Pleomorphomonas sp. T1.2MG-36: one gene and its partner. The protein of the gene in region 1 binds, or shares a complex with, the protein of each later gene. Links are inferred from orthologs where the notes say so. Each region holds a gene or a part of one and is shown on either strand. Other genes may lie near its edges.

What was found. Proteins that work in one complex are often made in the same cells at the same time.
Region 2: the proteins of ccmB (region 1) and QQZ18_RS17955 are in contact, whole or in part, in a solved structure (PDB 8CE8), measured with the Escherichia coli proteins. The link is inferred for Pleomorphomonas sp. T1.2MG-36 from one-to-one orthologs.

The regions. Positions count from the first base shown.
Region 1 is NZ_CATNLY010000034.1:293,565-297,523, reverse strand. What follows is about bases 532-3,511. They hold ccmB (heme exporter protein CcmB), read left to right. Parts: upstream 532-1,677; coding sequence 1,678-2,346; downstream 2,347-3,511. Other genes in these bases: QQZ18_RS17175 (HAMP domain-containing methyl-accepting chemotaxis protein), read right to left, coding at 2,370-3,511; ccmA (heme ABC exporter ATP-binding protein CcmA), read left to right, coding at 1,037-1,678; acnA (aconitate hydratase AcnA), read right to left, coding at 532-721. In the rest of the region: more of acnA, read right to left, coding at 1-531; more of QQZ18_RS17175, read right to left, coding at 3,512-3,959. UniProt on the Escherichia coli protein: Required for the export of heme to the periplasm for the biogenesis of c-type cytochromes.
Region 2 is NZ_CATNLY010000045.1:74,715-78,025, forward strand. The notes cover bases 1-2,822. They hold QQZ18_RS17955 (heme ABC transporter permease), read left to right. Parts: upstream 1-958; coding sequence 959-1,687; downstream 1,688-2,822. Other genes in these bases: ftsY (signal recognition particle-docking protein FtsY), read left to right, coding at 1-832; ccmD (heme exporter protein CcmD), read left to right, coding at 1,684-1,908; QQZ18_RS17965 (DsbE family thiol:disulfide interchange protein), read left to right, coding at 1,905-2,489; QQZ18_RS17970 (YggS family pyridoxal phosphate-dependent enzyme), read right to left, coding at 2,474-2,822. Outside these bases: more of QQZ18_RS17970, read right to left, coding at 2,823-3,148. UniProt on the Escherichia coli protein: Required for the export of heme to the periplasm for the biogenesis of c-type cytochromes.

The DNA.
Region 1 (3,959 bases):
CAAGCATGGCCGCCTCGGCCTCGATGCCGCCGACGCCCCAACCGAGCACCGAGAGGCCGTTGACCATGGTGGTATGGCTGTCGGTGCCGACGCAGGTGTCGGGATAGGCGTAGGTGACGCCGTCCTCGTCGAGGGTCCACACCGTCTGGGCGAGGTACTCGAGGTTGACCTGATGGCAGATGCCGGTGCCGGGCGGCACGACTCGGAAGTTATGGAAGGCGTTCTGCCCCCACTTCAGGAAGTTGTAGCGCTCGATGTTCTGTTCGTATTCGCGGACGACGTTCTGGGTCAGCGACGAGGCGCTGCCGAAATAGTCGACCACCACGGAATGGTCGATGACCAGATCGACGGGGACGAGCGGGTTGATCTTGCCGGGATCGCCACCGAGCGCGACCATGGCGTCGCGCATGGCGGCGAGATCGACCACGGCCGGTACGCCCGTGAAGTCCTGCATCAGGACGCGGGCGGGGCGATAGGCGATCTCCTTGTCGAGCTTGCCCTTGTTGTCGAGCCAGGCGGCCATGGCCTTGATGTCGACCTGCGTCACCGAGCGGCCATCCTCGAAGCGCAGCAGGTTTTCGAGAATCACCTTCAGCGATACCGGCAGACGCGAGACGCCGGCGAGGCCGTTCTCCTCGGCTGCCTTCAGGTCGTAGTAGACGTAGGTCTTCGAACCGACCTGAAGTTCTCTCCTGGACTTGAAGCTGTCGAGCGACGGCATGCGCGGGCCCCTTTCAATGCCGGGGGCGCCTTGCCGGGGCCGGAGCGCGGCAGCGCCGGCATCCGTTCGGGGCAAGGTCCTCGCCACCGGCGAGCTGTTTGACGTTTACGTAATGGTCATATGGCGACCGGAGACTTCCTTGCGCCTTATAGAGAATAAGGTGACGCCTCACCAGACCTTGTGTACGAAATTCTACCACATGAGGCTTCATTCCGCGCGCCAAGCCCGGTTCTGCCGGGCGCGCCGCGAAAGCGGCTTACGCCATTGGCTGCGATGCTCTATTGGGAGAGACCGCCGTTTGCGCCGGAGACGCCCGTGAACCAGCCCTTCCAGCCCTTTCGCCTCGTGGTCGAGGCGCTTGGTGTCGACCGCGGCGGTCGCCGGGTGATCGAGGACATCGCCTTCGAGGTGGTCGGTGGCGAGGCCGTACTGGTCACCGGTCCGAACGGCGTCGGCAAGTCGACGCTGCTGAGGGCCCTTGCCGGGCTCGGACGCCCGGCCCAGGGTTCGGTGCGCTTTCTGGCCGATGGCGTCGCCGATCCTGAAGAGGTCGGCCGATACGCCCACTATCTTGGCCATCGCGATGCCGTGAAGCCTGCGCTGACGGTCGGTGAAAACCTTGCCTTCTGGCGGGATTTTCTCGGCGCGGACGGCGGCGCGTCGGTGGAGGTCGCGCTCGAGGCGGTCGGTCTTGCCGACCTTGCGGCCCTGCCCGCCGCCTATCTGTCGGCCGGGCAGCGGCGGCGGCTCGCCATCGCCCGCCTCATCGCCGTGCGGCGGCCGCTCTGGCTGCTCGACGAGCCGACCGCCGCCCTCGACGCCGCCTCTGAGGCAAGCCTCGTCGGTCTGATGGCCGCCCATGTGGGCTGCGGAGGGGCAATCGTCGCCGCCACCCACCTCGCCATCGGCCTTGCTGGCGCTCGTCCGCTTCGTCTCGTTGCCGGGGAGATTGCCTGATGTCGCCGCTCGTCGCGCTCTACGTTCGCGAACTGCGCCTGTCCGTGCGCATCGGTGGCGGCGCCCTGATGGGCGTGCTGTTCTATCTGATCGTGGTGACGATCTTTCCCTTTGCCATCGGTCCGGACCTCAACCTCCTGTCCCGGCTCGGTCCGGCCATCCTGTGGATCGGGGCGCTGCTCGCCACGCTGCTCGGCCTCGACCGTCTGTTCGAGGCCGATCGCGACGACGGCGCCCTCGACCTGATGGTCGCTTCGGGGCGGTCGCTGGAACTCCTGGTGATCGTCAAGGTGATGGCCCACTGGACGGCGACCGGCCTGCCGCTCATCGTCGCGGCCCCTTTCCTGTCGCTGCTCCTGGCCATGCCTGCCGACGTGACGCTGGCCACGCTGGCGACCCTTGTCGCAGGCACGCCGGCCCTGACGTTCCTCGGGGCGATTGGCGCCGGCCTGACCGTGTCGCTGAGGCGCGGCGGGCTGTTGCTGCCGATCCTGGTGCTGCCCTTCGCCGTGCCGGTGCTCATCTTTGGCGTTGCCGCGGCGACAGCCGTCGCCTTCGATCCGGCCGCCTTCCGCACGCCCTTTCTTCTCATCGTGGCGCTGACGCTGACTGCGGCGGCGATCTCGCCGATCGCCACCGCCGCCGCGCTCAGAAACGGCCTCGACTGAGATCTCTCACCGGCCGGGGCGGATCATGCCGCCCGGATGGTGACGAGGAAGCGCTGCAGTTCGCCCTGCAGACGTTCTGCCTGCGCCGACAACGCGTCGGAGGCGTGCAGCACTTCCTGGGCGGCGGCAGCGGAGTCGCCGGCCGCTTCGCCCACCTTGACGATGTTGCTCGCCACCGTGCTGGTGCCTTCGGCTGCCTTCTGTACCGAATCGGCGATTTCCTGCGTTGCCGTGCCCTGGTCGCGCACCGAGCCGGCGACCGTGTTGGACACCTTGGATATGTGACCGATAGTCTCGGTGATGCGCATGATGGCGTCGCTCGAATCGGCCGTCGATGCCTGGATCGCCGCCACCTGGGCGCCGATCTCGCTGGTGGCCTTGGCGGTCTGGTCGGCGAGCTGCTTGACCTCGGCGGCGACCACCGCAAAGCCCTTGCCCGCCTCGCCGGCACGCGCCGCCTCAATGGTCGCGTTGAGCGCAAGGAGGTTGGTCTGTCCGGCAATGGTGTTGATGAGGTCGACGACGGCGCCGATCTTGCGCGCTGCTTCCGACAGCTCGCGCACCTTGGCGGCGGTCTCGGAGGCGTCCTGCACGGCCTTCGAGGCCACTTCGGTCGACTCGTTCACCTGCCGGCCGATTTCGGCGATCGACGACGCCAGTTCCTCGGCCGCGGCGGCGACGGTTCCGACGCCGGCGGAGGCCGCTTCGGAGGCGGTGGCGACGGTGGATGCCTTCTGCGTCACGTCGGTGGAGGATTGGGAGAGCGTCTGGGCCGAGCCGTTGAGCTGCCCGGCGGCGGCGGCCAGCGACGACGCGATGCCGCCGACGGTCTGCTCGAACATGTCGGCGAGCTGGTGCACCTCCGCGCGCCGCAGTTCGGCCTGCGCCGCCGCGTCGGCCTCGCGGGCGGCACGCGCTTCGGCGGCCTGGGCGAGGCTTGTCTTGAACACTTCGAGGGCGTCGGCCATGGCGCCGACTTCGTCCTTGCGGCCGCGACCGGGGACTTCCGTCCTCAGGTCGCCGTCGGATACTTTCTCCATGGCGCGCGAGATGGCAACCACGGGGCGGGAGATGGAGCGGCCGATCACGAAGGCCAGCACAACTGCGCCAACCAGGGACACGCCGGCCACGATCAGCAGCATGCGCCGAATGGTGTCGATGAGACCGGTGGTGGCCACGCCGATCGAGGTCGATTCGACCGAGGCGGCGGCGCGGACGGCCGCCACCTTGTCGGCGATCGCCGCCGAGGCGTTGAGCAGATCCTTGGCGGTCAGCGTGCGGAGGTCGGTGGAAATCTGGTTGGCCTGACGATAGGCCTCCTGGTAGGCGGTGGCTGATTTCAGCACTTTGCCGAGCTGCGCCGCCTCCTGCCCCTCGCCGACCGCCTTGATCACCAGATTGAGCCGCTGGACGAGACCGTTGAAGCCGGCATCGGCCGCCTTGAGATCGTCGGCGGTGCCGTTGTTGAGCAGCTTGTATACCGCGAGACGCCCGGCATTATACTGTTCCGTTGCCTTGGTGGCGATCGGAATGACCTCCGGCTTGCCGAGCTTGTCCACCTTGGAGGAGAAGAACAGCATGTCGTTCTTCAGCTTGTCGCCAAGCGGGTCGAC
Region 2 (3,311 bases), on another replicon or contig:
CAAGCTCGACGCCGACACACTCGAGGAACTTGAGGACGTGTTGATCCAGGCCGACCTTGGCGTTGCCGTATCGTCGGCTATCGCCGAGCGCCTGTCCGCCGAGCGCTATGGCAAGGACATCACCGACCACGAGGTGAAGACCATTCTCGCAGCCGAGGTGGAAAATGTCCTCGCCCCGGTCGCCATCCCCTTCGCACTGAAGGTCGACAAGGCGCCGCAGGTGGTGCTCGTGGTCGGCGTGAACGGGTCCGGCAAGACCACCACCATCGGCAAGCTGGCCTTGAAGTTCACCTCCGAGGGCCGAAAAGTCATGCTGGCCGCCGGAGACACCTTCCGTGCCGCCGCCATCGACCAGTTGAAGGTCTGGGCCGGGCGCACGAACGTGCCGATCGTTGCCCGCGACGTTGGCGCCGATTCGGCCGGCCTCGCCTTCGACGCGTTGACCCGGGCGAAAGCCGAGGGCATTGACGTTCTGATGATCGATACGGCCGGCCGCTTGCAGAACAAGGCCGAACTGATGGCCGAACTCGAGAAGGTCGTCCGCGTCCTCCGCAAGATTGACCCCACCGCGCCGCACGACGTGCTGCTGGTGCTCGATGCTACCACCGGCCAGAACGCCATCTCCCAGGTGGAAGCCTTCGGCCGGACGGCCGGTGTCACCGGTCTCGTCATGACCAAGCTCGACGGTACGGCGCGCGGTGGCATCCTCGTCGCCATCGCCGAGAAGTTTGGCCTGCCGGTGCACTTCATCGGCGTCGGCGAGGGGATCGACGATCTTGAGCCCTTTGCTGCCCGCGACTTTGCCCGGGCCATCGCCGGACTTGGCGACTGACGGTGCCGCCCTGAGCGTCCTTCGCGCCGCTGCGGATTGCCGGTCGCCGACGAAGCCGCTATTTGTGCAGTCTGGAATACGTCGAAGCCGCGATTGACGGCCGCGCACCCACGCTCCGAGGCAAGCATGCCCCTCGCCGATCTGGCCAATCCAACACGCTTCCTAGCACTTGCCGGCCGCCTGATCCCCTGGCTTGCCGGGCTCACCGTCATGTTGTTCGCCGGCGGTCTCGCCTTGGTCATCCGCTCGCCGGCTGATTATTTGCAGGGCGAGACCGTCAGGATCATGTACATCCACGTGCCCGCCGCCTGGTTGTCCATGCTGACCTACGCCATCATGGCCGTGTCCGCGCTCGGCACCCTGGTCTGGCGACATCCGCTTGCCGATGTCGCCGCTCGCGCGGCCGCCCCGATCGGTGCCACTTTCACCGCGCTGGCCCTGGTGACCGGATCGCTGTGGGGTCGGCCGATGTGGGGCACCTACTGGGAGTGGGATGCGCGCCTCACCTCGGTGCTGGTGCTGTTCATCATGTATCTCGGCCTCATCGCACTCTGGCGTACCATCGAGGATCCGACGCGCGGCGCGCGCGCCGCCGCAATCCTGATCCTGGTCGGTTCGGTCAATCTGCCGATCATCAAGTTCTCGGTCGACTGGTGGAACACTCTGCACCAGCCTGCCTCGGTGTTCCGTATCGACGGTCCGACCATCGACGTCACCATGCTGTTGCCGCTCGCGGCCATGGCATTGGCCTTCACCGCCCTTCTCGCCACGCTGCACCTGGCCGCCATGCGCAATGAGATTTTGCGTCGGCGCATTCGCGCGCTCGGCCTGACTGCCGCCGGAGCCGCCCGATGATCGCTTCTCTCGGCCCTTATGCCGGCTTCATTGTCCTGAGCTACGGAGCGGCCGCGCTTGCCGCCTTCGGCCTCACGTTTTGGGTGGTTCTGGATCATCGCCGTTTGAGACACACGCTGAGGACCCTTGAGGCGCAAGGCCTGACCCGCCGATCGGCGCGCGCCGCGGCTCGACTGGCGCCCGAAACATCATTGGACGCCAAGCTGGAGACGCAGGCTTGAGCACGTCTTCCCGCCGCCGCGCCAGCCTTCTCGCGCTCGTTCCGCTCGTCTTGTTTCTGGCGCTTGCCGCCTTGTTCTACGCAAGACTCGGAGCGGGCGACCCGGCGGAGGTACCGTCCGCACTGATTGGCAAACCGGTTCCCGACTTCCGGCTCGACGCCGTCGCCGGACTGACGCAAGACGGAGCATCGGTTCCCGGTCTTTCGTCGACCGACCTCGCCAAAGGCGTTTCCGTCGTCAACGTGTTCGCCAGTTGGTGCGCGCCCTGCCGTGCCGAGCATCCGCTGCTGACCAAAATCGCCGAGGACCGGCGTATCCGCCTCTACGGGCTCAACTACAAGGACGCCGACGATCAGGCGCTGCGCTTCCTCAACGGCCTCGGCAATCCCTATGCCGCCGTCGGCGCCGATCGCAAAGGTCGCGTCGGCATCGACTGGGGCGTCTATGGCGTGCCCGAAACCTTCGTGGTGGCCGACGGTCACATCGTCGCCAAGCTGGTGGGGCCGCTTACGCCCGACAGAATCTCGACGGAACTGAGACCGGCCATCGACAGGGCGCTGGGCGCTCAGGCGGCGCCGTAGTCCCGGAAGCCAAAAATGGCGCTGCCGACCCGCACATGCGTCGCGCCCTGGCCGATCGCCGTTTCGTAATCCGACGACATGCCCATCGAGCGGAAGGCCACCCCAGCCCGCCGCGCCAGTTCGTCGAGCAACGCGAAATGCGGCGCTGGCGGATCGCCGACCGGCGGGATGCACATCAACCCGGTAATGGCGAGGCCGTGCACGTCGCGACAGCGCTTCACGAAGTCCACCGTTTCGCGCGGCGCGATACCAGCCTTTTGCGGCTCCTCCCCGGTGTTGACCTGCACGAGCAGCTTGGGGAAACGGTTCTGCGTCCGCATTTCCTTGGCAAGAGCCGCCGCGATCTTGTCGCGGTCGACGCTGTGGATGACATCGAACAAAGCCACCGCTTCGCGCGCCTTGTTTGACTGCAACGGTCCGATCAGATGCAGCTCAACGCTGGGGAAATCCGCCTTTACCGACGGAAACTTGGTGGCGGCCTCCTGCACGCGGTTTTCGCCGAAGACGAACTGCCCGGCGGCGATGGCGGCACGGACATCGGCCTCCGGAAAGGTCTTGGAAACGGCGATCAACGTCACCGAACCGGTTGGCCGTCCGGCCTCCTCCTCGGCCCCCTCGATCACCGCCCGCACCCGTCCAAGCGCTTCGGAAATGGTCATGCTGGCCTCTCCATTCTCCGCCAAAGCCGCGAAGGCCCAAGTCCCGAAGGGCCGGAGGCATCTCTGTCGCCAACCCTGCCGCCTGTCTTTGGCGCACGCCGCCGTCTTGTCAATACGGCGCTGGAAACTCTACCTTGTTTCGCCATCTTCTGATCTTTAAGTG